One region of the Helcobacillus massiliensis genome, then DNA from elsewhere that is predicted to be linked to it. Evidence: predicted binding sites of a transcription regulator. Region 1 holds the regulator's gene; the other holds the start of a gene.
What was found. The regulator LexA, encoded in region 1, represses DNA repair genes until DNA is damaged. The targets are predictions, from matches to a motif close to TCGAACANNTGTTCGA.

Region 1 (11,902 bases):
CGGAGTGCACACCGAACCGGCGGGCCTCATAGTTGGCAGTGGCGATGACTCCGCGCCGGCCTCCGCCGCCGACGGCGATGGCGCGCCCGCGCAGCTCCGGATCGTCCCGCATCTCTACGGAGGCGAAGAAGGCGTCCATGTCCAGGTGCAGAACAGCGCGTTCCGATGGGTCCCACTGCACCGGGCGGACACCTCTCTTCTGCTTCGCAGGCCACGCGCCTCAGCAGGCGGCGGCCAGTTCGTCCGTGAGCTCACCCTGCACGACCCGCAGGTAGCGGCGGGACTGGGCGATGTGCTCGCGGACCGTCGATTCGGCGATGTCCACCCTACTCTCCAGCAGTGGACCGCTGCGGGCCCGCAGCTGCACGAACGGCTCCACCTCCGCGGCCCGCACCCGGTGCACAGTGCCGAGACGCGACAGAGCTGTCCAGGCGTTCAGCGGCAGCGGCCGGCGCCTCTCCTGGTTCGCGCGGTCCCGCATGATGCCGGCGGTGGCCAGCGCCGCCCGATGGCAGGTCTCGAACGCCTGGGCGCGGTCCTCGCCGATGAGCTGTTCGGCGCGGTCCAGCTGCTGCTCGATGCGGTCGCAGGCATCGAACCACGTGTTCGCTGACTGAACAGTGATGGTCATGTCTCTCCCCCTGGTGACTCGGTGAGCCCACCGTAGAGAGGGGGTGCGACATTTAAAGTCGGGGGTTTCGTCGGCTCCCTCTACAATCGGCCGCATGGCCAGGTCGAAGCGCTCCCAGCGCCCCCGCGCGAACCCCCCATCCCTCCCCCTCGGGCGGGAGATCCCCACCGACACCGGCACGGTGCGGCTCGACCAGGAGACCGACGGGTCCGTGCTGGTGACCCTCAACGGGATGCCGTCCTCGATGATCCACCCGGATGCGCAGGTGCTGTCCTTCGAGTACATGCGCTGGATCTTCAGCGCGATCCGCGCCCTCCACCCGCAGAGCAGCGCCGAGGAGGGACGGCTCGCGATCGCCCACCTCGGCGGCGGCGCGGCGGCGCTCCCCCGCGCGCTCGCCGATGCGTACCCGCAGTCCACCAACAGCGTGGTGGAGATCGACGGAGCCCTCCTGGACCTGGTGCGCACCTGGTTCGACCTGCCGCGCTCCCCGCGGATATCCCTGCGCGCCGACGACGCCCTCGTCGCACTCGACGGCTGGCGGGAGGACCGGTTCGACCTCGTCATCCGGGATGTGTTCGCCGGCGGCACGATCCCCCGCGCGTTCCAGGACCTCACGGCGGCAACCTCTGTCCGACGGGTGCTGCGCCCCGGCGGGTTCTACTTCGCGAACTCCGTGATGCGCCCTGCCAGCTCCGTCATCTCCGACGAGCTCGCCACGCTCTCGCGCGTCTTCGAGCACGTGTCACTGATCGCGGAGCCGTCGGCGCTGAAGAAGAGGAGGACCGCCAACTGCATCCTGATCGGCAGTGATGATGAGCTGCCGCCGGAGGTGGAGCGGGCGATCCGCTCCGATGCGGTCAGCGTCCGCCTGATGCCGAACGCGGAGGTGCAGCGGATGATCCGGCACGGCCATGTGCTGTGCCGCGAAGCCGTCAGTTCGGCAGCGGACGAACCCGCTGAGCGCTCGGGCCCTTATCGCTTCGGATGAGCTCGAACTCCACGCGCTGGCCTTCGGCGAGGGTGCGGAAGCCGTCCATGTCGATCTGGGAGTGGTGCACGAACACGTCCGCGCCGCCGCCGTCGAGGTCGATGAATCCGAAGCCCTTCTCGGCGTTGAACCACTTCACTTCGCCCAGTGCCACGGCACTCCTCCCTGTCAGCTGCTGATGGGGCCGCTCGGCGGACCGCTGGTGCCGTCGTCGTCGGTGTTCTCGGCGAGGAACCGTTCGAAGCGGTCACCGAGCTCATCCGCGGTCGGCATGTCCGGCACGTATCCGGTGCCGTCGTTGTCCCGAGCCATCTGATCGTAGCCGTCCTCGAGGGTCTTCACCATCGCCTGCAGCTCCGGTGAGTCCTCCACCTCGTCCTCCAGCATCCGCTGGCTCGCCTCGACGATGTCCCCCAGCTCCATCAGCGGGATCTCCAGGGCAGCCGTCTCACTGACGCGGCGCAGCAGCGCGAGCGTGCCCGCCGGGTAGGGCGAACGGGTCAGATAGTGAGGGATCTGCGCAACGAAGCCCTGGCAGCGGATGCCGCCGCGCTGCAGCTCCTTCTCCAGCACGGGGATGAAGCTGCCGGGCATCTCGAACACCTGCTCGGGGCCCGCCCCGGTGGCGGCGATGCCCTCCTGTGCGTCCGCGCTGTCGCCGCTGGCGGGATGCTCACTGGTGTCGCACTGCTCGCCCGGCCCATCGGTGTCTGCACCGGTGGTGTCGGCGGATCCGTCGGCTGGGGGCTCCTCCCCCAGCGCCAGCTGGTTGGCGTGGGTGAGCATGGTGATGGTGCGGGTGTGCGGGGTCTCCGACGGGATCGCGCGCAGCGTCACCACCTGGTCGATGCCGAACGTGTCCGCGAGCGCGACCACCGCGCCCGCCAGCAGGTTCCAGCGCAGGTCCGGCTCGGGGCCCTCGAGGAGGAGGAAGGGGCGGGAGGCGTCGTCGTAGACGAGGTGCAGGGCGATCTCCGGCATCTCCACGGTGGGGTAGCGGCGGCCGTCGTACACAACGCGGGGCCGGGAGGAGCGGTAGTCCAGCAGCTCATCGGAGTCGAACCGGGCGATGCGGATGCTGCGGAGGTTCTCCTGGAAGTAGGTGGCGGCGGTCCGGCAGGTCTGGCCGGCATCGATCATGCCGGGGATGCACACCACCAGCGGGAGGGGCCCGGAGGGGACGGCGGCGATGACCTCGTGGTCCTCCAGCTGGTACAGCTCGCGGGGGTCGCGCATCGTCTCTCCTCGTGTGCTCTGCAGTTCTCGTCGGGCCCCTGGCGGGACCGGCAGCGGGGCGGCCGACGGGTGCCGCCGCCTGAGTCGGTCCTGAGCGCGGCCCGCTGTGCATCGACCATAATGGTATGTCGCCTGCGCGGCATTGAGGCTTGGAGCTGAGACGCCGCCGGCGCGCCGAGGGGCCGCGCACCGGCCGTGTCGGCGCAGCACTGTGGTCAACCGGTCGAAGAGCCGGCAACGCTGAAAGGCACGTCGTGGGACGAACCAGCACGCAGCTCGAACTCGAACAGGCAGCGGTGGACACCATGTACCGCCGGATCGATGAGCTGATCGAGCATCTGACGGACCAGATGGAGAGGACGGCCGGCTCGCAGAGCGCCTCCACCCACCAGAACCGCAGCGAACGCGACGCCTTCACTGCGTTCTACGAGGACCGCATCTCCCTGCTGCGCACCGTCAGCCATTCCGCCGTGTTCGGCCGACTCGACATGGTCGACGGCGCCCGCCGCTACATCGGCCGCATCGGCCTGTTCACCGCGAACCGTGACCAGCTGCTGATGGACTGGCGCGCCCCTGCAGCCGCCGCGTTCTACCAGGCGACCGCGCACACCCCCCAGGGGGTGCGTCTGCGCCGCCACCTCATCACCAACGGCCGCACCGTCACCGGTGTGGACGACGACGTCCTGGACCGCGACCTGCTGCACGAGGCCTCCGACGACTCCTCCGACCTGCAGGGCGAAGGCGCGCTCCTCGCCGCTGTCAGTGCGAGCCGAACTGGCCGGATGGGGGACATCGTCGCCACTATCCAGGGCGAACAGGACCGCATCATCCGCTCCGAGAACCGCGGCGTGCTCGTGGTGCAGGGCGGCCCCGGCACCGGCAAGACCGCGGTCGCGCTGCACCGCGCCGCCTACCAGCTGTACACGCACCGCGCCCGGCTGGAGCAGGCGGGCGTGCTGATCGTGGCCCCCACCCGCGGTTTCCTCACCTACATCGAACGCGTGCTGCCGAGCCTCGGCGAATCCGGCGCCGTCATGGCGACCCCGGGCGAACTGTTCCCCGGCGTCACCGCCACCGAGACGGACCAGGCGCGCATCGCAGAGATCAAGGGCCGCCCGGTGATGGCGAACCTGCTGAAGCGCGCCCTGCGCCACCGCCAGCTCGTGCCCGCCGCCGACATCCACCTGCGGATCGACGGCGTTCCCCTGACGATCACACCGGCGGACATCAAAGCCGCCCGCTCCGAGGCCCGCTCCTCCGGCCGCCCGCACAACCGCGCCCGCACCACGTTCGTGCGCGCCGCGCTGGATCGCCTGGTGGACAGATACGCCGACGAGATCCGCCGACAGGGCCGCACCATCACCGAGGAGGACCACCCGGACCTCATCAACGATCTGCGCACCGACGACGGGGTGAAGGTCGCCCTCAACCGCGCCTGGCTGCCGTACACGCCCGAATCGTTCCTCCGCTCCTTCTTCGCCTCCGAGCAGCGGGTGCGCCGCGCTGCGCACGGCCTCATGCCGATGAAGGACGCCGCCGCCCTCGTGCGGTCCAAGGACTCCGCGTGGACCATCGACGATGTGCCCCTGCTGGATGAGATCGCCGAACTGCTCGGGGAGGACGACGCCGCGGCTCGTCAGGAGGAGAAGCGGCAGAAGGCCGCGCAGCAGGACCAGATCGGCTATGCCGAGAAGGTGCTGGAGATGATGGACTCCGACGGCATGATCAGCGCGCAGGACCTCGCCGCGCAGGTGTCGCACATGCATACCCGCCGCACCGTGGCGGAGCGCGCCGCCGGTGACCGCACCTGGACGTACGGCCATGTGGTGGTCGATGAGGCGCAGGAGCTGTCGGCGATGATGTGGCGTCTGCTCATGCGCCGCAACCCCACGAAGTCGTTCACGGTGGTGGGCGACGTCGCACAGACGTCCTCCCCTGCCGGCACCACGTCCTGGACCGCCGTGCTCGAGCCGTTCGTGGAGGACCGCGCCCAGATCGAAGAGCTCACCGTCAACTACCGCACCCCCGCCCGCATCATGGCGGCGGCGAACCGCGTGGCGCGCGCCCACGACCTCCTCGCCACCGAGGTGCAGTCCGTCCGCGAGGGCGAGCACAACATGCACCTCGCCCTCCTGCCCGGTCAGGCGGGCAGCGTGGGCGAGGGGGCCCCGTCCGCTGAGCAGATGGACGCGATCGCCGCCGAGGTCCGACGGGTGCGCGCCCTGATCGGCGACGGCCGGCTCGCCGTGGTCGCACCCGACGCGGCTGTTGCACCCCTGGTCGAAGCGCTCGGCGCGCAGTTCGATCCGGGAGAGGTCGGCGCCGGATCCGCCGGCATCGACTCCCCCGTCTCCGTGATGAACGCCCGCGACTCCAAGGGCCTGGAGTTCGACGCCGTGGTCCTCACCGACCCCGCCACCATCTGCGAGGCGCACGCCCGCGGCGCGAACGACGTGTTCGTGGCGATGACGCGCCCCACCCAGGTGCTGTCGGTGCTGCACCACGGAAACCTGCCCGACGGGTTCGAGGACCCGTCGGCATGAGGCCCCCGCGGCACACCCCGCACCCGGTCGACCAGCGCTCCCCTCTCCCGCGGCAGCGCTGACCTCCGCGGACCCTCGGTGTGTTGCCGATCAGCGGCCGGTCGGGCGTAGCATGATCTGCGTCGTCCGCACGGACGATGGGCGCACTCGCGCTCCCTGACCCCCAGCGGCCGCCGCCCGATCGCTCATCCTGACGCGGCGGCCCCGACAAGGAGAGGTATGTCCTCCACCCCAACAACGGCCGCTTCCGGGCGCCGACAGGCCAGCGTGCGCGAGCTGACGCTGCGAGGCGTCGTCCTCGGCGGTCTCATCACGCTGATCTTCACCGCCGCCAACGTCTACCTCGGTCTCAAGGTCGGCCTGACGTTCGCCACTTCGATCCCCGCTGCCGTGATCTCCATGGCGGTGCTGCGCTTCTTCAGCCACACCATCCAGGAGAACAACATCGTCCAGACGATCGCCTCAGCAGCCGGCACGCTGTCCGCGATCATCTTCGTGCTGCCCGGCCTGGTCATCGTCGGCTGGTGGGCGGGCTTCCCGTACTGGACCACCGCACTGGTGTGCGCCGTCGGCGGCATCCTCGGCGTCACCTACTCCATCCCGCTGCGCCGCACCCTCGTCACCGGCAGCGACCTGCCGTACCCCGAGGGTGTGGCCGCCGCTGAGGTGCTGAAGGTCGGCGACAGCGCCGGCTCCTCCGAGGAGAACAAGCGCGGACTGCACGTCATCATCGCCGGCGCCCTCGGCGCCGCCGCCTTCTCCCTGTTCGCCAACCTCAAGGTCCTCGCCAGCTCCGTGGGCACCGCCCTGCGCCTCGGCTCCGGCGGCACCATGGTGGGCGGCAGCCTCTCCCTCGCCCTCATCGGCGTGGGCCACCTGGTCGGTATCACGGTCGGCATCGCCATGATCATCGGCATGATCATCTCCTACGGCATCCTCCTGCCGACCCTCACCCAGGGGCAGATTCCGGCCGACGCCGACCTGATGGAGACCGTCGGCGGCATCTTCGGCAGCGACGTCCGCTTCATCGGCGCCGGCACCATCGCCGTGGCCGCTGTGTGGACCCTGCTGAAGCTGATCGTCCCCATCGTCCGCGGCATCTCCGAGGCGCTCGCCTCCAACCGTCGCCGCCGCGGTGGCGGCGAGGTCGACATCACCGAACGCGACATTCCGATGTCGCTGGTCCTGGGCATCACCCTGCTGTCCATGATCCCGATCGGCCTGCTGCTGTGGTCCTTCCTCAAGGACACCGCGATCTCCCACCACACCGGCAGCCTGATCGCCGTCGCCGTGGTCTTCACCCTGCTGATCGGCCTCGTCGTCGCCTCCGTGTGCGGCTACATGGCCGGCCTCATCGGCGCCTCCAACTCGCCGATCTCCGGCGTGGGCATCCTGGTGGCGATCGCCGCAGCCCTCGTGGTGAAGCTGGTGCACGGCACCTCCGGTGCTGACACCGCGTCCCTGGTCGCCTTCACCCTGTTCACCGCGGCGATCGTGTTCGGCATCGGCACGATCTCCAACGACAACCTTCAGGACCTCAAGACCGGCCAGCTCGTGGGCGCGACCCCGTGGAAGCAGCAGGTCGCTCTGATCATCGGCGTCATCTTCGGCTCGATCATCATCCCGCCGGTGCTGCAGCTGATGCACACCGCCTTCGGCTTCGCCGGTGACCCGAACGCGGGCCCGGACGCCCTGGCGGCACCGCAGGCGTCGCTGATCTCCTCCCTGGTGAAGGGCGTGCTCGGCGGCGACCTCAACTGGGGCCTCATCGGCATCGGCGCCCTCATCGGCGCCGTGGTGATCGTCATCGACGAGGCACTCCGGGCCGCGTCGAAGGGTAAGAAGCGCGCCCTGGCCCTGCCGCCGCTCGCAGTCGGCATGGGCATGTACCTGCCGATGGAGCTGACCCTGATCATCCCGATCGGCGCCCTCATCGGCCTGGTCTACAACCGTTGGGCCTCCACGTCGAAGCGCCCGGAGGTCATGAAGCGCCTCGGCATTCTGCTGGCCACCGGTCTCATCGTGGGCGAGTCGCTCTTCGGTGTCGTGTTCGCCGGTGTGGTGGCGGCCTCCGGTGAAGCGGAACCGCTCGCGATCGTGGGTGAGGGCTTCCAGTCCGTCGCCATGATCCTCGGCGTCCTCGCATTCGCCGGCATCATCGCGGTGCTGTACCGCTGGGTGATGGGTCTGCAGAAGACCCTGCCGGCAGCCGACGAGACCGCTGAGCCCACCGGTCGCCGCGCCGCACGCTGATGTGCTGCTGAAGGCCAGCTGACGCGCCGACGGCGCTGATGCGCACGCGCCCTCCGCTTCCCGTTTCGGGAGGTGGGGGGCGCTTCTCGTTGGGGACCGCGATCGCCGCGCTTCGGGCATGAAGAAACCGGCGAGTCTGGCTTCCCCTCCAGACTCGCCGGTCAGCATTCATTATACACACTCTGCGGCGCGAGGTGTAATCGAGTGCGCATATCCGCTGCGCGGCTCAGGCGTCGGACTGCTCCCGCAGCTCGGCGATCGCCTTCTCGAAGTCCTCGAGTGAGTCGAAGTTCCGGTAGACGGACGCGAAGCGCAGGTACGCCACGAGATCCAGGTCCTTCAGCGGCTGCAGGATCGCAAGGCCCACATCGTGCGCCTCGATCTCACTGACTCCAGTGAGGCGAATGCTCTCCTCCACCTTCTGTGCGAGCACCGCGAGCTGATCATCGGTGACGGGCCGGCCCTGGCAGGCCTTGCGGACACCGGAGATGACCTTGGAACGGCTGAAGGGTTCGCCCACACCGGAGCGCTTCACCACGGACAGCGACGCTGATTCGATCGTGGAGAAGCGGCGCGAGCAGCTCGGGCACTGGCGGCGCCGGCGGATGACGGTGCCGTCATCCGCGGTCCGTGAATCGACGACGCGGGAGTCAGTGTGGCGGCAGAAAGGACAATGCACAGCGTCATCCTACTAAACGGCCTGACAGTCCCACCGTCACCCTGGGTGGAGGAACAGCTCCGCCCCGTCACCGGCGGCGATGAGGGGGTTCGCGGGTGACGGGGCGGGCTGGGTCCGGTGGTGCCGGTCAGGACACGGGCAGGTGCAGGCTCTGACCGCGCTGCACGACGCCGTTCTGCAGGTCGTTGAGGTCCTCCACCATGAGGATGTAGTCGCGGACATCGGTGCCCTCCGGGGCGTACTGCGAGGCGATGCCCCACAGGGTGTCCCCCTCGTGCACGGTCACGGTGACGTACTCGGTGGTGGCGGTGGAGCCCGCTTCAGCGGCGGGCGTGAAGGAGGCCATGCCCATCAGGAACGCCAGGCTGAGCGCGACCGAGGCGATCAGCAGGCCGAGGACCACACGACCACGACGGGTGATGCGCAGGCGAACATCTGGTCGAAGAGCGACGGGACGAACGGTGGTGGCAGTCATGATTGGAATCCTTGTTCGATGTGCGAATGACTTGACCCTACGATCACTTGTTCGACGAAGTCAAGACTCTTTCGAACGATCGTTTGAATATGCGGCTTGGGCCACGTACTCTTGAGTCGAGACAGACTCAAACAGAGGGGTGCGACATTTAAAGTCGCCCCATCGCGGAAAGGGCGCTGATGACCGAGACGAACGAGACCACCGACGGCGCTGCTCGCCCCCGTCTGACCGCCCGTCAGCGCCGCATCCTGGACGTCATCGAGGATGCGATCCGCGAGCACGGCTACCCGCCGTCCATGCGCGAGATCGCCTCGAAGGCGGGCCTGGCCTCCCCCTCCTCCGTGCTGCACCAGCTGACCGTCCTGGAGACCAAGGGCTATGTGCGCCGCGACCCGAACCGCCCGCGCGCCCTCGAGCTCGTCCAGGGGGATGATGCTCCCGCTCCGACCAGCGGCGACTTCAACGGCATCCAGCCGGCCGCCACCACGAACGTGCCGCTGGTCGGCCGCATCGCCGCCGGTTCGCCGATCACCGCCGAAGAGCAGATCGAGGACGTGTTCACACTGCCGTCCCAGCTGGTCGGTGACGGCAACCTGTTCCTGCTGAAGGTCGTGGGCGATTCGATGATCGATGCCGCGATCTGCGACGGCGACTGGGTCGTCGTCCGCGCGCAGCGGGTGGCTGAGCAGGGAGAGATCGTCGCCGCGATGATCGACGGCGAAGCCACCGTGAAGTCGCTGCACATGCGGGACGGCCACGTGTGGCTGATGCCGCACAACCCCGCCTACACGCCGATCCTCGGCGACCTCAGCGAAATCCTCGGCAAGGTCGTGGCGGTGCTCCGCTCCGTCTGACCAGCCGCTGGCCCGCCCGGCCCACCCGGTCGTCTCCGTTCCATGCGCCTCCGGTTCGCCGCCGGGGGCGCATGTGCGTCTCCCGGCTGGTTCCGCCCCGAACGGGCGCGGCTCTCAGGACCTGCGCGGCGCCGCGGCGAGGCGCTCCAGCGCTCCCAGCGCCACGGACGCGCGCTGCGTGTACCACAGCGGCGGCATCGCCTGCCGCAGATACGAACCGTACCGCCGGGTCGCGAGCCGTGAATCCAGCACCGCCACCATTCCCCGGTCGCTGCGGGTGCGGATCAGCCGCCCCGCGCCCTGCGCCATCAGCAGTGCCGCGTGCCGCGCAGACACCGCCATGAACCCGTTCTTTCCGGACTCGCTGAGCCGCTCCTGCAGAGCCGCCTTCAGCGGGTCATCCGGCCGCGGGAACGGGATCCGGTCGATCACCACCAGCCGGCACGCATCCCCCGGCACGTCCACGCCCTGCCACAGTGACAGCGTCCCGAACAGGCACATCGACCAGTCCTCACGGAACTGGCGCACCAGGTTCGTCAGCGAGTCCTCGCCCTGCAGCCCCACCGTCAGGCCCGTGTGGGCGCGGACGTAGTCCGCCGCCGTCTCCGCTGCGCGGCGGGAGGAGAACAGTCCCAGGACGCCGCCCTCGCTCGCCTCCGCGAGCTCCACCAGATGCTCCAGCAGCTGCTGGGACAGACCCTCGCGTCCGGGCGGCGGCAGCTGCGATGCGCAGTAGAGGATGCCCTGCTTCGGGTAGTCGAACGGGCTGCCGACGTCGATGCCCGCCCACTGCTCCCGCTCCGCGGACGACGACTCCCGCATGAACCCGCTCATCGGGGCGCCCAGATCCACTCGCGACCGGGGGAACAGGCCGACGGATCCCGCCGCCTGATCGAACCTGCCCGCGAGCGCCAGGGTCGCGGAGGTGAAGACCGTGGTGCGCTGATCGAGGATGGCGCGGCGCATCGCCGAGGCGACGCTCAGCGGCGCCACCTCGATGATGGAGCGTCCCGTCATCTCCGAGTGGGAGATGTAGCGGACATCGTCCTCATCCGGGCTGATGAGGCGGGCGCACACATCCATGATCTCCTGGAGCTTGGTGCGGGCCGCTTTGCGCGCCCCGGCCGTGGAGGCGGCAGTCGAGTCACCGGCGTCCTTGGCATCGGAGTGGGCTTGGCGCGCTTCGATCTCCAGCAGTGTGATGGCGTCGCTGAGGACAGGCGGCATGTCGCCGGTGATGCGTCCGTCGGGCTGCAGGCCGAGGGCGTCCCCGAGGGCGTGGCCGGCGTCGTCGAGGGCGGTGGAGACCACGCCGAGACCTCGCAGGTCCCGAACCGCAGAGCGGACGTGGCCGGCGCTGAGCGTTTCGGTGACGGCGCCGGTGACACGGGCGGCGAGCTCGTGGGCCTCGTCGATGATGACGACGTCGTGCTCGGGGATGATGCCGTGCCCGTCGAACGCGTCGATCGCCAGCAGGGCATGGTTGGTGACGATGATGTCGGATTCCTTCGCGATGGCGCGGTTGCGCTCCGCGAAGCAGGAGTCCTTCATCGGGCACTGCGCGCCGAGGCATTGGGCGCCGGTGACGGACACCTGCCGCCAGGCACGGTCCGAGACGGGGGTGCGCAGGTCGTCGCGGTTGCCGGTGTCGGTGTCCTCCGCCCATTCGCGCAGCCGCTTCACCTGGTCACCGAGGCGTTCGGACGCGGCCGGCTCGCCTGTGACGGACGCTTCGCTGAACAGGGCGCCGGGGTCGAGGTCGTCCGGGTAGCCGCCGGCGATCTTGTGCAGGCACAGGTAGTTGGAGCGGCCCTTCAGCAGGCTGAACGACGGGGTGCGCTCCAGCATCGGGGCGAGCGCGTCCACCAGTCGGGGCAGGTCCTTCTCCACGATCTGGTTCTGCAGCGCGATGGTGGCGGTGGAGATCACCACCGGGGCGTCGTTCTCGACGGCGTAGGCGAGTGCGGGCACGAGGTAGGCGAGGGACTTGCCGGTCCCGGTACCGGCCTGCACCAGCAGGTGCCGCTTGTCCTCCAGGGACTGGGCGATGCCCTCCGCCATGGTGCGCTGACCGGTGCGGACTTCACCGCCGACCGCGTCGACAGCGGCTTCCAGGAGCTGAGGGATCGGTGCGGTGGCCATTGGTCGATCCTACCCGCGCCTGACCGCTCGTCAGCGGACCCGCGCTTCGTCGAGTTCAGCGGCGAGACGGCCGTCCACACGGGCGTGCACGTGGGTGC
Region 2 (11,902 bases), 1.1 Mb from region 1:
CCGGTGACGCCCTTCGCCGGAACAGCGATGGGGGAGGCGATGCCGGCCTCCTCCATCGCCGAGGAGAAGGGGGCCGACGGGGTCGCCGCATCGATCGAGCCGTTCTCCAGCGCCGGCTGCTGGTCCGGGGTGGCGAGGTTGACGGCCTCGACGTCGTTCAGGGTCAGGCCCGCCTCCTTCAGCATCGCCGCGAGCAGGTAGCCGCCGGTGGCGCCGGGCCCGCCGGCCACACCGATCTTGCGGCCCTTGAGGTCCTTGACGTCCTTCACCTCACCGGAGTCCAGCAGCTTCTGCGACACCTCCAGGGCGGTGGGGGAGTTCTCGATGTCGCCGGGGGAGATGCCCATGGATCCGGCCACGGTGAACTTCACGCCTGAGTGCAGGGCGTTGAACATGCCGGCGGAGAACCCGGCGCACATGACGTCCAGCTGGTTGTTCGCGAGCATCGGCACACCGTCCTGGCCGGACTTCAGCGGCACCAGCTCGAGGGTGAGGCCGGCGTCGGCGAACTTCTTCGTCGCATCCGCTACGTACAGGGGCGCGAACAGGGACGACGGCAGGTGCCCCACGCGGATCGTGGAGGACCCGTCGGCCCCCTTCCCCTTGCCGGTGACGGCGGGGCCGCAGGCGGCGAGGGCGGCGGCAGCGGTGCCGGCGGCGGTGGCGGTGAGCAGAGAGCGGCGGGACAGAGCAGTCATGGCAGGTGGGGCCTTTCAGAGCGGGTCAGCAGGTGGATGCGGGGCGGGTCAGCGGCGGCGCCAGGGCAGCAGCAGTGTTTCGGAGCGGGTGATGACGAAGGTGAGGGCGGCGCCGATCACGCCGATCACCACCAGCCCCACGTACAGCTTCTCCGGGATGAACAGCTGCCAGGAGTTCCAGATCAGATAGCCGAGACCGGTGGTGGACGCACCGGTGAACTCCACCGCGGTGATCACCACCACGGCGGTGCCGGTCGCGGTGCGCAGACCGGAGAACACGAACGGCAGCGCGCCCGGCAGGATCACGTGGCGGAATCGGTTGAACCCGCGGGCGCCGTAGGCGCGCCCCGCTTCGTGCAGCTTCGGGTCGATCGCCCACACACCAGAGACCGTGTTGATCTGAAGGATGAAGAACGTCGTGATGAACACGGCCAGCAGCTTCGGCACCTCCGTGGGGCCGAAGATCATCAGCAGGATCGGAAAGATCGCAATCTTCGGCAGCGGGTACAGCGCCGCGAACAGGGGACCGAGGGCGGCGTTCAGTGCGCGTGAGGAGCCCATCAGCAGGCCGACCACCACACCGGCGACCGCGCCGAGACCGCCGCCGACCAGCAGACGCGCGAGCGTCGGCCCGGCGTGCGACCACAGCTCGCCGCTGGCGGCCATCTCGATGCCGGTCTGCAGGATCCGGGTCGGGGCGGGGAAGAACCGCGGGTCGATGATGAGGGCGCGGGCGCACACCTCCCACAGGACGAGCAGGAGGACGGGGCTCGCGACCGCGAGGGCCAGGTCCCGTCGGCGCAGGCGCGCCTCCTTCGTCCGCTGGGCCCGGACGGCCGCCTCGGTGCGGTCACGGCGTGTGATGCTCATCGGTCGGCTCCTTCCGCGGCGAGGGCGTCGTCACGCAGCGACTCCCAGATGTGCGAACGCATCTCGGTGTACTCCGGGGAGCGTTCGATGTCATGGCGGCGGGGCCGCTCGAACGGCACCGCGAGGTCCTCCTTCACCCGCCCCGGGCGGGCCGACATCACGAGGATCCGGTCGCTGAGCAGGATCGCTTCGTCGATGTCGTGCGTGACCATGAGGACGGTGGTGCGCTCCGCCTCCCACAGGGCCAGCAGCTCCTCCTGCATCAGCATGCGGGTCTGGGCGTCGAGCGCGCCGAGCGGCTCATCCATCAGCAGCAGCGGGGACCCGGTCGCGAACGCGCGCGCGATGGCGACGCGCTGCCGCATCCCGCCGGACAGCTGGTGCGGGTAGGCGGTGGCGAACTGCTCGAGCCGCACCCGCTGGATCCAGTCGTCGGCGATGCGGCGCCGCTCCGCCTTCGGCATCCCGGCCATCTTCAGGCCGAACGCGACGTTGTCCCGCACCGTCATCCACGGGAACACTCCGTGCTCCTGGAACACGAAGGCCGACGGCATCGTCTCCACCGTCCCGGTGGTCGCCTCCTCCAGGCCGCCGACGAGGCGCAGCAGCGTCGACTTTCCGCCACCGGAGGGACCGACGATGCAGGTGAACGACCCGGGCTCCAGGTCGATGGAGACGTCCTCCACCGCCCACGTGGTGGTCGGTCCGGACACGAACGCCTTGGACAACTCGGTGGTGCGGACAGCTGGGGCTTCGGGCATCGATCGATCTCGCAGAGGGTGCAGTGGGGCGGACAGGATGAGGAGGGAATGCTGTCATCGTAGACGTCCGCCCGCTCAGGCGCGCATCGGTACCATAACCGCATGTCCCAGCGCCGCTCCGTCACCGTCGAAGCCGTCGAGATCCCCACCGATATCGAGGCCCTGCCCGGTCGCCTCTTCCGCCCCGACGGGACCGGTGACGCCCCCGGCATCGTGCTGCTGCAGGAGATCTTCGGCCTGTCCGAGTACGTCCTCGACCGCGCCTCGGACCTCGCCGCCGCCGGGTACGCCGTGCTCGTGCCGCAGCTGTTCGCCCGGCTCGACCCGCCGATCACCGCGATCGACGAGAGCATCGGCATGGAGGCCGCTCTGCCGGAGGCGATGGAGCGCACCGGTGAGCTCGACTGGGGACGCGCCGTAGCCGACGGCGTCCACACCTTCCACGCGCTGCGCGGCACCGACGGAGTCCGCCATGACGAGGTCGCCGTGATGGGCTTCTGCTACGGGGGCGGACTCGCGTTCAACGTCGCCGCCCAGTCCGCGCGCGACGGCGCCGCCCCCGCCGCCCTGATCGCGTTCTACGGCTCCGCGCTGCCGGACCTGCTGGACCTCGCCGCCGAGGTCGACATCCCCAGCCTGCACGTGTTCGGCACGGCCGACACCTTCATCCCCCTCGACCAGGTGGAGCGCATCCGGGAGGCCGTCACCGCCGACGGGATCCGCGACCAGGTCGAATTCCACCTGCATGAGGGCGCCGGGCATGCCTTCGACAACCCGCACCCGATGTTCCACCACGAGCAGGCGTCCCGTGACGCGTGGTGGCAGATGCTGGAGTTCCTCACCCGTCGGCTGCCCCTCTGACCTACAGCCCCAGCACGACCTTCGCGATCACGAAGTAGATGACGAGGCCGGAGGCGTCCACGAAGGTGGAGATGAACGGGTTGGAGAACACCGCCGGGTCCACCTTCAGCGCCCGCGCAATGATCGGCATGACACCGCCGACGGACGCCGCCACCGAGCACAGCGCCACTAGGGTCAGGCCGATCACCAGGCCGATCATCGTGCTGTAGAACAGGCCCGCGATGACGAACCCGAGGGCGCCGAGCAGCACGCCCAGCAGCAGGCCGGTGCGCAGCTCACGGGAGAACACCCGCAGAACGTCACGCGGCTCCACATCGTCCAGGGCGAGGGCGCGCGTCACCGTGGTGGCGGCCTGATTGCCCATGTTGCCGCCGATGCCGATCAGCAGCGGCACGAACAGCGCCAGCACCGTCACCTGCTCGATCGTGGACTCGAACACCTCCAGCACCTGCACCGTCAGCGTCGCGCCGACCGCCAGCACCAGCAGCCACACGATGCGGGTGCGCACCAGGGCCCGGATCGGGGTGGACAGGTACGGTCGGTCCAGCGGCTCCGTGCCGCCCTGACGGGCCGTGTCCTCATCCTCCGCGCGCTCCACAATGCGGGCCGCATCATCGAGCGTCATGATGCCGACCACGCGGTTCTCCAGGTCCACCACGGGCGCCGCGAGGATGCCCTGCGTGGCGATGCGCCGCGCTGCCGACTCCTCATCGAGGCCCGCCGGCACCGTGATCGCCTCCCGCATCAGCTCACCGATCAGGGTGTCCGACGGCGCACCCAGCAGGGCCCGCATCGAGACGACGCCCTGCACCCGTCGGCCGTCATCGAGCACGGGCAGCAGATACACCGTCTCCGCGTCCTGGAGCCGCGCGGTGATCCGCAGCATGGTCTGCGCAACCGTCAGCTCCGGGTGCGTGGACACGAACTCCGGGCTCATGCGGCGCCCCGCGGTGCCCGGCGCATACCCGAGGATCGCGTCGGTGACGCGGCGCTCTTCGGGGGAGAGGCCGTGCAGCAGCTTGGTCGCGACCGAGGCCGGCATCTCCTCCAGCAGCCACACGCGGTCGTCCGGGTCGAGTTCCTCGAACAGCTGCGTGACATCGGTGCTGCGCATCCCGGTCACGATCTCCGCGCGCAGCGCCGGGTCCAGCGAATCGAACACGATCGACGCGCGGTCCTTCCGCAGCAGCCGGAACGTCACCGCCCGCGTCTTCGGCGGGAGGCGCTCGAGGACCCGCGTCACCTCCGCCGGCGACAGCGGATCGGTGAGGGCGGAGACTTCAGCGAGGTCGTCGGCTGCGACAGCGCGGCTGATGCGATCGGTGCAGGTGAGGATGTCCGTGGCCACGGCCCGATCCTAATGGCCCTAGTGGTCGCGCCAGTACGGGTCCGAGCCGTCCTCCACGATCGCGGCGGTCACATCGTCCACCACCACTGCCTTCTGCTCGGCGGTCATGGTGCGCTGGTCCGGCTGGTTCTCCAGCTCCAGGGCGCGCTCGGCGGGGGAGCCGGCCGCCACAGCGGAGCCGACGGAGCCCGGGACATCGTCACCGCGCAGCGACGCGCCCGCCGTCTCCGGCATGAAGAACACCGCCACCAGGCCCACCACGCAGGCCAGCACCATGTAGAACGCCGGCACCAGCAGGTTGCCGGTCTCCGCGATGGCGAAGTCGTTGACGTACGCCGCGGTGCCGCCGAACAGGGACGTGGCGACGTTGTAGGTGATGGCGAACCCGGCGAACCGCGCCTTCGTGGGGAACATGGCGGGGAAGGTCGCGGTGATGGTCGCGAGCTGCGGGATGTACAGCAGGCCCAGCACGGCGAAGCCCACCATGGCGAGGATGAAGCTCTGCCCCATCAGGTAGAACATCGGCACCGCCAGCAGCGCGAGCCCGCCCATGGAGAAGTACCAGGAGCGTTTGCGGCCGAACCGGTCCGAGGCGGCGCCCGCGAACGGAATGCACGCCATCATCAGCACCTCACCGACCAGCACGATCAGCAGGCCCTCCTGCGCCGGCAGGTTGATCTGCTGCTCCAGGTAGGTCGGCATGTACGCCAGCAGGGTGTAGTTGACGATGTTCAGCGCGGTGACCAGGCCCGTCATCACGAGCATGGCGCGCCAGTGGCGGCCGATGAGGGCGAAGAGACCGGGGGCGTCCTGCGCGGGGCCGTCCGCGGCAGGGGCCTCCTGCGCCTCCTCGAACACGGGCGATTCGTCCAGCTTGGTCCGCAGATACAGGCCGATGAAGCCCAGCGGCGCCGCTACCAGGAACGGCAGGCGCCAGCCCCAGGAGGACATGAACTCCGGGGTGGTGAACGTTTCGAGTCCGAGCATGATGGCGGTGCCGAGAGCGAAGCCGCCGAGTGTGCCGAACTCGAGGAACGAGCCGAAGAAGCCGCGGCGGTTGTCCGGCGCGTACTCCGACATGAAGGTGGCGGCGCCGCCGTACTCACCGCCGGTGGAGAACCCCTGGATGAGCCGCAGCAGCACGAGCCCGATCGGGGCCCAGATGCCGATGGTGTCGTACGCGGGCATCAGGCCGATCGCGACGGTCGCCAGCGACATCATGATGATCGTCAGCGCCAGCACCTTCTTGCGGCCGAGCCGGTCGCCGAGCGGTCCCCAGACCAGGCCGCCGATGGGGCGGGCGAGGAAGGAGATCGCGAATGTGGCGAGGGTGAGCAGGCGGGCGTTCTCGAACGGTTCGAAGAAGTGGGCGGCGATGTAGCTGGTGGCCACGGCGTAGACGCCGTAGTCGTACCATTCGGTGGCGTTGCCGAGTGCGGAGGCGGCGGTGGCCCTCCTGACTGCGGCGGGGTCCGTGTGATGGTCCGGGGCGAGGCGGGAGTATCGGCGTCGCTTCATCCCGGGTCGGTGGTCTCTGTTGGGAACGGCTGACATAGCTGGTCCTTCCGCGGCCCGCCGCGGCGGGACTCTCCCGGCGGCGTGCGCGTCTACGCTAGGGAGACCCTGGTGTGATCTCCACCTCGTTCATGATGTGGACCACCCATCCCACGGTTCGGCACCCGTCGGCCCCTACGCTGGAGGCATGACCACCACTGCCCCGCGCCATTCCTCGCGCACTCTGCCGTACCGCCCCCTCGTCGTCGTCACCGGTGCCTCCGCCGGCATCGGGGAGGCGATCGCCCGACGCTTCGCCGCCGAGGGCGCTCGCGTGGTCCTCCTGGCCCGCCGCGCCGACCGCCTCGACACCCTCGTCGCCGAGATCGGCCGCGACACCGGCCGCTCCGGCGACGTCGACTCCTACGCGGTGGACCTCGCCGACGCCGGCGCCACCGCCGACGTGTGCCGCGCCATCCTCCACGACCACGGCACCCCCGATGTCCTCATCAACAACGCCGGCGCCGGCCGCTTCCTCTCCATTGAGGAGACCAGCGCGGAGGAGGCGCACGCCCAGATGGACCTGCCGTACTTCGCGGCGTTCCACATGACCCGCGGACTCATCGAACCGATGATCGCGCGCGGCCGCGGCGTGGTGTTCCAGATCAACTCACCGGTCGCCATCACGGCGTGGCCGGGCGCCGTCGGCTACGCCGCCGCCCGCGGGGCGATCCGCGGCTTCACCGCGGCGCTGCGGCAGGACCTGCACGGCACGGGTGTGCGGGTGGGGTCGCTGACGCCCACGCGCGTCCACTCCGACTACTTCGACGCCAACCCCGACTCCGTGGACCGGGTGCCGAAGGTGGAGGGGCTGGTCGGCACCATGACGCCGGAGGAGGTGGCGGAGACGACGCTGCGCGCCGTCCGCACCCGGCCCGGCCGCGACTCGTTCGCGCCATGGCGCTGGTCACTGTTCGCGCCCGTCGCGGCAGCGGTGCCGGCGCCGTTCGAGTGGCTGTTCCGCGTCACGGGGCACAAGCGGGTGCGCTGAGGCGCGCTCAGGCGAGCGCGCAGGCGACCCCGTTGAACCCGTGGTTGCAGTAGCCGAGCGGGTTCTTCGCCAGGTACTGCTGGTGGACCGGTTCAGCGTAGAAGAACTCGCCGGCGCCGGTGTCCGTGAGCGCTGACAGCTCCGTGGTGATCCTCCCCGCGCCCGCAGCGGTGAGCGCCTGCTGGTAGATGGTGAGGGAGGCGCGCACGGTCTGCTCCTGGGCGGGGTTCGTCCAGTAGATCGCGGACCGGTATTCGGTGCCGACGTCGTTGCCCTGCCGATTCTCAGTGGTGGGATCGTGCTGCTGCCAGAACTGTTCGAGGATGCGCTTCAGCGTGGCGTCGCCGCCGGTGTAGCGGACGATCACCGCTTCGGTGTGACCGGTGCGGGCGCTGCACACCTCCTCGTAGGTGGGGTGCGGGGTGTGCCCGCCGGCGTACCCGGCGGCGGTGGAGTGCACGCCGTCGATCTGCCAGGCGACGCGTTCGATTCCCCAGAAGCATCCGCCGGCGAGGATGATCTCCTCGGCATCGCCCGGGGCGTCGGCGCCGAGCATGTCGGTGGACAGCACGACGTGCTCGCGCGCGAGCTCGTACGGGTAGGAGTCGCGACCGGGCAGGGCATCCTCGGCGGACACCATGACCTTCTTGTGCGCGTTGATGAGATCCATGATCTGCCACATGCGCCCCAACCTACCGACCATGCCCCGTGGGTGCGTCAAGGGTCCACCGCTGAGGGCGAACAGCCGGGGTCGTCAGCGTCATCGGGGTGGCTGCGCCGCCACGCGGCCAGCCAGACGCGGGCGTCGTGGGCGCTGAGCAGGTCGACGTCATCCGTGGCGGTGACGGCGGTCCGGTCGGTGCCGATGGTCCATTCTGTTGCACCGGGTGAGCGTCCGGGCCGCGGCGGACGCGTCCGCTTCGGGTCGATCAGCTTCGCCGTCTTCACCTGGTGGTGCCGGCGGCACAGCAGGTGAAGGTTCTCCAGGTCGGTGCGGCCCCCGTCGGCCGGGGAGTGGTGGTCGAACTCCTCGATGTGGTCGGCTTCGGAGCGCTGCGCAGTCCTCCGGGTGCATCCCGGGGCGGCGCAGAGGACGTGCCGCATCCGCAGGTGGCGCAGCATCTCGGTGGACGGCTTGTAGCGATCCGCCTTCAACGGCAGGATCGCGCCTGATGCGGGATCGGTGAGGATCCGCATCCAGGTCGCCGAACGCCCTGCGAGATCGCGGGCCATCGCCACGGGGATGGGGTGGATCCCGTCGATCATTCCGCCCACGTGGGACTGGCCGAGCAGACTCAGCGCCGGGACCTGCACGAACAGCTGGAAGCGCGGGGTCGTGGCCTCGGCGCCGTCGAGACTGAACTCGGCGCGGGACATCAGCAGGGACCGGATCATCGCGCGCGGCATCGGGATACCGGATTCGGCGACCTCGCCGTCGATGTCGAGCGGGATCCGGTCACCGGACTCGAGTGCGGCGGCCTGTGCGCGCTGGACATCCTCGGCAGCGCGGTCGAGGCGCTTGATCATGGACACCATCTCGGGGACTGAGCCGTCCACCTGCACGGTCATGGTGCCGGGCTTGTCCGGCGACGGCGGCAGCAGCCGGACGTCCTGCACCGGCGCCGGCGGGGTGTCCTCATCGAGTTCGCGGAGGTAGGCCGCGAGCTCGCGGATCGCCTTGTCCACCTTCTCGGGCTCGCCATCGAACTCCCACTCGGCGATGAGCGGGTCGGCGAGGGCGAGGGTCTCCGCGGAGACAGCCCGGGTGGAGAACAGCAGGTAGTCGAACTGTGCGGCGGTGAGCTCGCCGCGCTCCAGGCGGGCCAGCGCGCCCGGGAGGCAGGTGGCGGCGCGGTGCGCACCCTCGAGGGCGCGACCGGCGCGGATGATGGAGCAGTTCAGGGCAATGCCCACGCGGATCTCGGCGAGTTCGGCGGCGAGGCGGGCCTCGTCACCGCCGTCCTGCTCCACGTGCAGGCGGGCGAGGAGGCGGTAGTCCGCGGCTGCTTCGCGAGCGCGTGCGACGGTCCGCTCCCGCACAGCGCTCAGAGCCGCGAAGTCGGTCTCCGTGAGCGGGGTCGTCGAGGCGGACGCTGCAGTGGGGGAGAGGACGCGCTCGCGGGCGAGCTGCTGCTCCATCGGCGTGGTGCGGCGCGGGCCCCGGGGCTGGCGGCGCGGGCGCTTCGGCTTCTCGGGCTCATCAGCGATGCGTTCGGCGGACATTCCTCCCCCTCTCCACGGCGTGCGCACGTGCGCGGCTCGGGCGTCACACGAGTCGGGGCCCCATGAGGGACGGGTGCGCCGGCCGTGACGCCGATCGGTGCGGATGCCGAGGGAGAGAGGGGCATCCATGTGTTCTATCTGCTACTGTATCGAACAGTCGTTCGAGAAGTCAAGGGGGTCGATCGCATGTGTTCGAACAGGGAGGCGTCGGTGACCCGTGCCGTTCAGTCCTCCAGCGGCATCAGCAGCACCGCCGCGGTGAGAACAGCCAGCGCAGCGAGCGCGATCAGACCGTCGCCGAGCAGAGCAGCCGGCAGCGCAAGAGTTCCCAGCGCGCCGCTGACCACTGCGACCACGAGACCCAGCGCGAGCGAGATCCCCACCACCGCCGCGCCCGCGAGAAGCATCGGCCTGCGGGCCGAGCGCGCCAGCACACCGTGCGCCGGGGTCAGCCCCGCCCATGCCCAGGACAGGTGCGCCACCGCGATCAGCACCGCCAGCACGCACGCGTGCAGCAGACTGACAGGCGGGTTCGCCCCCAGCGCCCCGATCGCGATCAGTAGGATCACCAGCCCCATATCGGAATCGGGGAAGAGAGTCTGGATGATCAGCAGCGCCAGCCCGGTGCCGACAACGCCGAGGGTGACCACTCCGGTGCCGAACTGGCCCTCCTCCGGGGCCACACCGATCAGGGAGAACAGCAGTCCCGCACCGGCGAGGAACCCGGCGAGGCGCAGCAGCGCCTGCGAGCGGCTCATCGCCACAATGGAATCGGTGAGGCGGCTCAACCGGCCCTTCATCGGCCGTCACCTCCCTGCCACGGCGCCACCGGGACGCCCTGCGAGATCAGCTGTGCGATCAGGACCTTGCGTTCGGCCACGCGCATGCCCCACGCGGTCGCCCAGGAGCGATGGCTGGCGGGGACGTCGTCGCGGGCCGCCCGGGAGGCGAGGCCGGTGATGGCCGCCGGCATCGTGTCGATCACGTGCACGTCCGCGCCGGCGGCTCGGAGCCGGCCGATCTCGGCGGCGACCTCGTCGGTCAGCAGCGGCGACATCACGAAGGTGAGGGTGCCGCTGCGGACATGGCCGAGCGGGGTGAGCCGACGGATCGGGTCGCTCATCCGGTCCGCGCGAGCGAGCTGGTCCACGATGCGGCGCAGATGCCCCGGCCCGGTGCCGGCGGGGATCGAAGCGATGCGGCTGCCGAAGTCGTGGACGCGGACACGGTCGCCGAGCCCGATGTAGCGGGAGGCGAGCGCGGCGACCGCACGGACCGTCAGGTCGAGGCTGGAGCCGGTGCGGTCGGCGAACGCGGAGGCGAGGGCGTGGACGTCGCGGTCGGTGTCGGTGATGAGCAGGACATCGGTGTCGCGCTCGGTGAACATCTCGTTGACGTGGATCTCGCCGGTGCGGGAGGTCACGCGCCAGTTGACGCGGTTGACGCGGTCGCCGGTGCGGAACGCGCGGACGGACGCAAGATCGATGCCGTCGCCCTTCGTCGCCGACAGGTGGGGCCCGGAGATGCCGAGCACGCGGTTCAGTCGGCGCTGCCCGGCACCGGCGGCGTCACCAGGGGAGACGCTGATCGTCGGCGGGGACACCGCTTCGGCGACGCGGCGCGCGCCGAGGATGTCCGCGTGCTGCACCACGAGCGGACCCATGTCGTACCGGCCCCAGCTCAGTGGCAGCAGCTGCAGGCGGGTGGCGCCGGCGCCGGTGATGAGGCCGTTGCGCGGAGTCATGCGCAGCGCGGCCTGCGCCGGCATGCCGACGCTCAGCAGCGTGTGGGGCGCAGTCGTGGACACTTCCACCGTCACGGGGTCGTCCTCGAGGACGCGCTGAGCGGACACGTGGGCGACTGCTGGCGGGGTTTCGTGGGCGGCGTCAGCGGTGCGGGGGCGCAGAGCGGCGGCGAGCGCGATGTACGCGATCAGCGGCAGCGCCACGATCAGCGCGTCGAGGCGGCCGTACGCAACCGCCAGCAGGCACAGCAGGAGAGCACCGCCGAGCGCGCGCGTGTGGGCGGGGGTGGCGGTGAGCTTCACGCCTGGTCCCGGGGCTCCACCGAGGTGCGGCCAACCGGGGTGCGGCCCACTGGAGTGCGGCCGACGGGGTCTGCGCCCTCAACAGAGCGGGCGCCGTCGGCGGGGCGGAGGTCGGTGGTGGGCTGCGCGGGCTCATCGGCCGGGAGGGCTCCGTCGGCCGACGGAGCGGGCACTGACGCGAGCACATCATCGACGACCGAATCGGTCGAGATGTTCTGCAGCCACAGCTCCGGACGGATCAGGATGCGGTGGCCCAGCACCGGGTGCGCCAGATTCTTGATGTCCTCCGGGATCACGTAGTCGCGGCCCCGGATCAGCGCCCACGCCCGCGCCGTCGTGATGAACGCGAGCGACCCGCGCGGCGAGGCGCCCATCGCCACTGACGAATGTGACCGGGTCGCCTGCACGATCTCCACCGCGTATCGGCCGATCGCCTCCGACACGTGCACCGTCTCCACCGCGGCCTGCATGCCCAGCAGCTCGCCGTCCGCGAGCACCCGGTCCACGCTCTGCCCCTCCTGGCGTCGGCCCAGACGGCGCTCCAGGATC

Region 2: the regulator LexA is predicted to act here: its motif matches at 9,456-9,471, upstream of R3I40_RS08385 (HNH endonuclease signature motif containing protein).

The regions. Positions count from the first base shown of each region.
Region 1 covers NZ_CP136959.1:353,651-365,552, reverse strand. Annotated here, with positions in the region: gene dinB (DNA polymerase IV) at 1-181, opposite strand, end outside; gene R3I40_RS01770 (hypothetical protein) at 221-631, opposite strand; gene R3I40_RS01765 (spermidine synthase) at 726-1,622, shown strand; gene R3I40_RS01760 (cold-shock protein) at 1,567-1,776, opposite strand; gene R3I40_RS01755 (PAC2 family protein) at 1,791-2,858, opposite strand; gene R3I40_RS01750 (HelD family protein) at 3,113-5,401, shown strand; gene R3I40_RS01745 (OPT family oligopeptide transporter) at 5,621-7,654, shown strand; gene nrdR (transcriptional regulator NrdR) at 7,881-8,333, opposite strand; gene yneA (cell division suppressor protein YneA) at 8,461-8,808, opposite strand; gene lexA (transcriptional repressor LexA) at 8,988-9,662, shown strand; gene R3I40_RS01725 (ATP-dependent DNA helicase) at 9,777-11,804, opposite strand; gene hflX (GTPase HflX) at 11,835-11,902, opposite strand, start outside.
Region 2 covers NZ_CP136959.1:1,799,701-1,811,602, reverse strand. Annotated here, with positions in the region: gene R3I40_RS08425 (ABC transporter substrate-binding protein) at 1-698, opposite strand, end outside; gene R3I40_RS08420 (ABC transporter permease) at 747-1,568, opposite strand; gene R3I40_RS08415 (ABC transporter ATP-binding protein) at 1,565-2,329, opposite strand; gene R3I40_RS08410 (dienelactone hydrolase family protein) at 2,432-3,190, shown strand; gene mgtE (magnesium transporter) at 3,192-4,538, opposite strand; gene R3I40_RS08400 (MFS transporter) at 4,557-6,056, opposite strand; gene R3I40_RS08395 (SDR family NAD(P)-dependent oxidoreductase) at 6,241-7,083, shown strand; gene msrA (peptide-methionine (S)-S-oxide reductase MsrA) at 7,091-7,765, opposite strand; gene R3I40_RS08385 (HNH endonuclease signature motif containing protein) at 7,801-9,306, opposite strand; gene R3I40_RS08380 (hypothetical protein) at 9,531-10,106, opposite strand; gene R3I40_RS08375 (DUF58 domain-containing protein) at 10,103-11,353, opposite strand; gene R3I40_RS08370 (AAA family ATPase) at 11,350-11,902, opposite strand, start outside.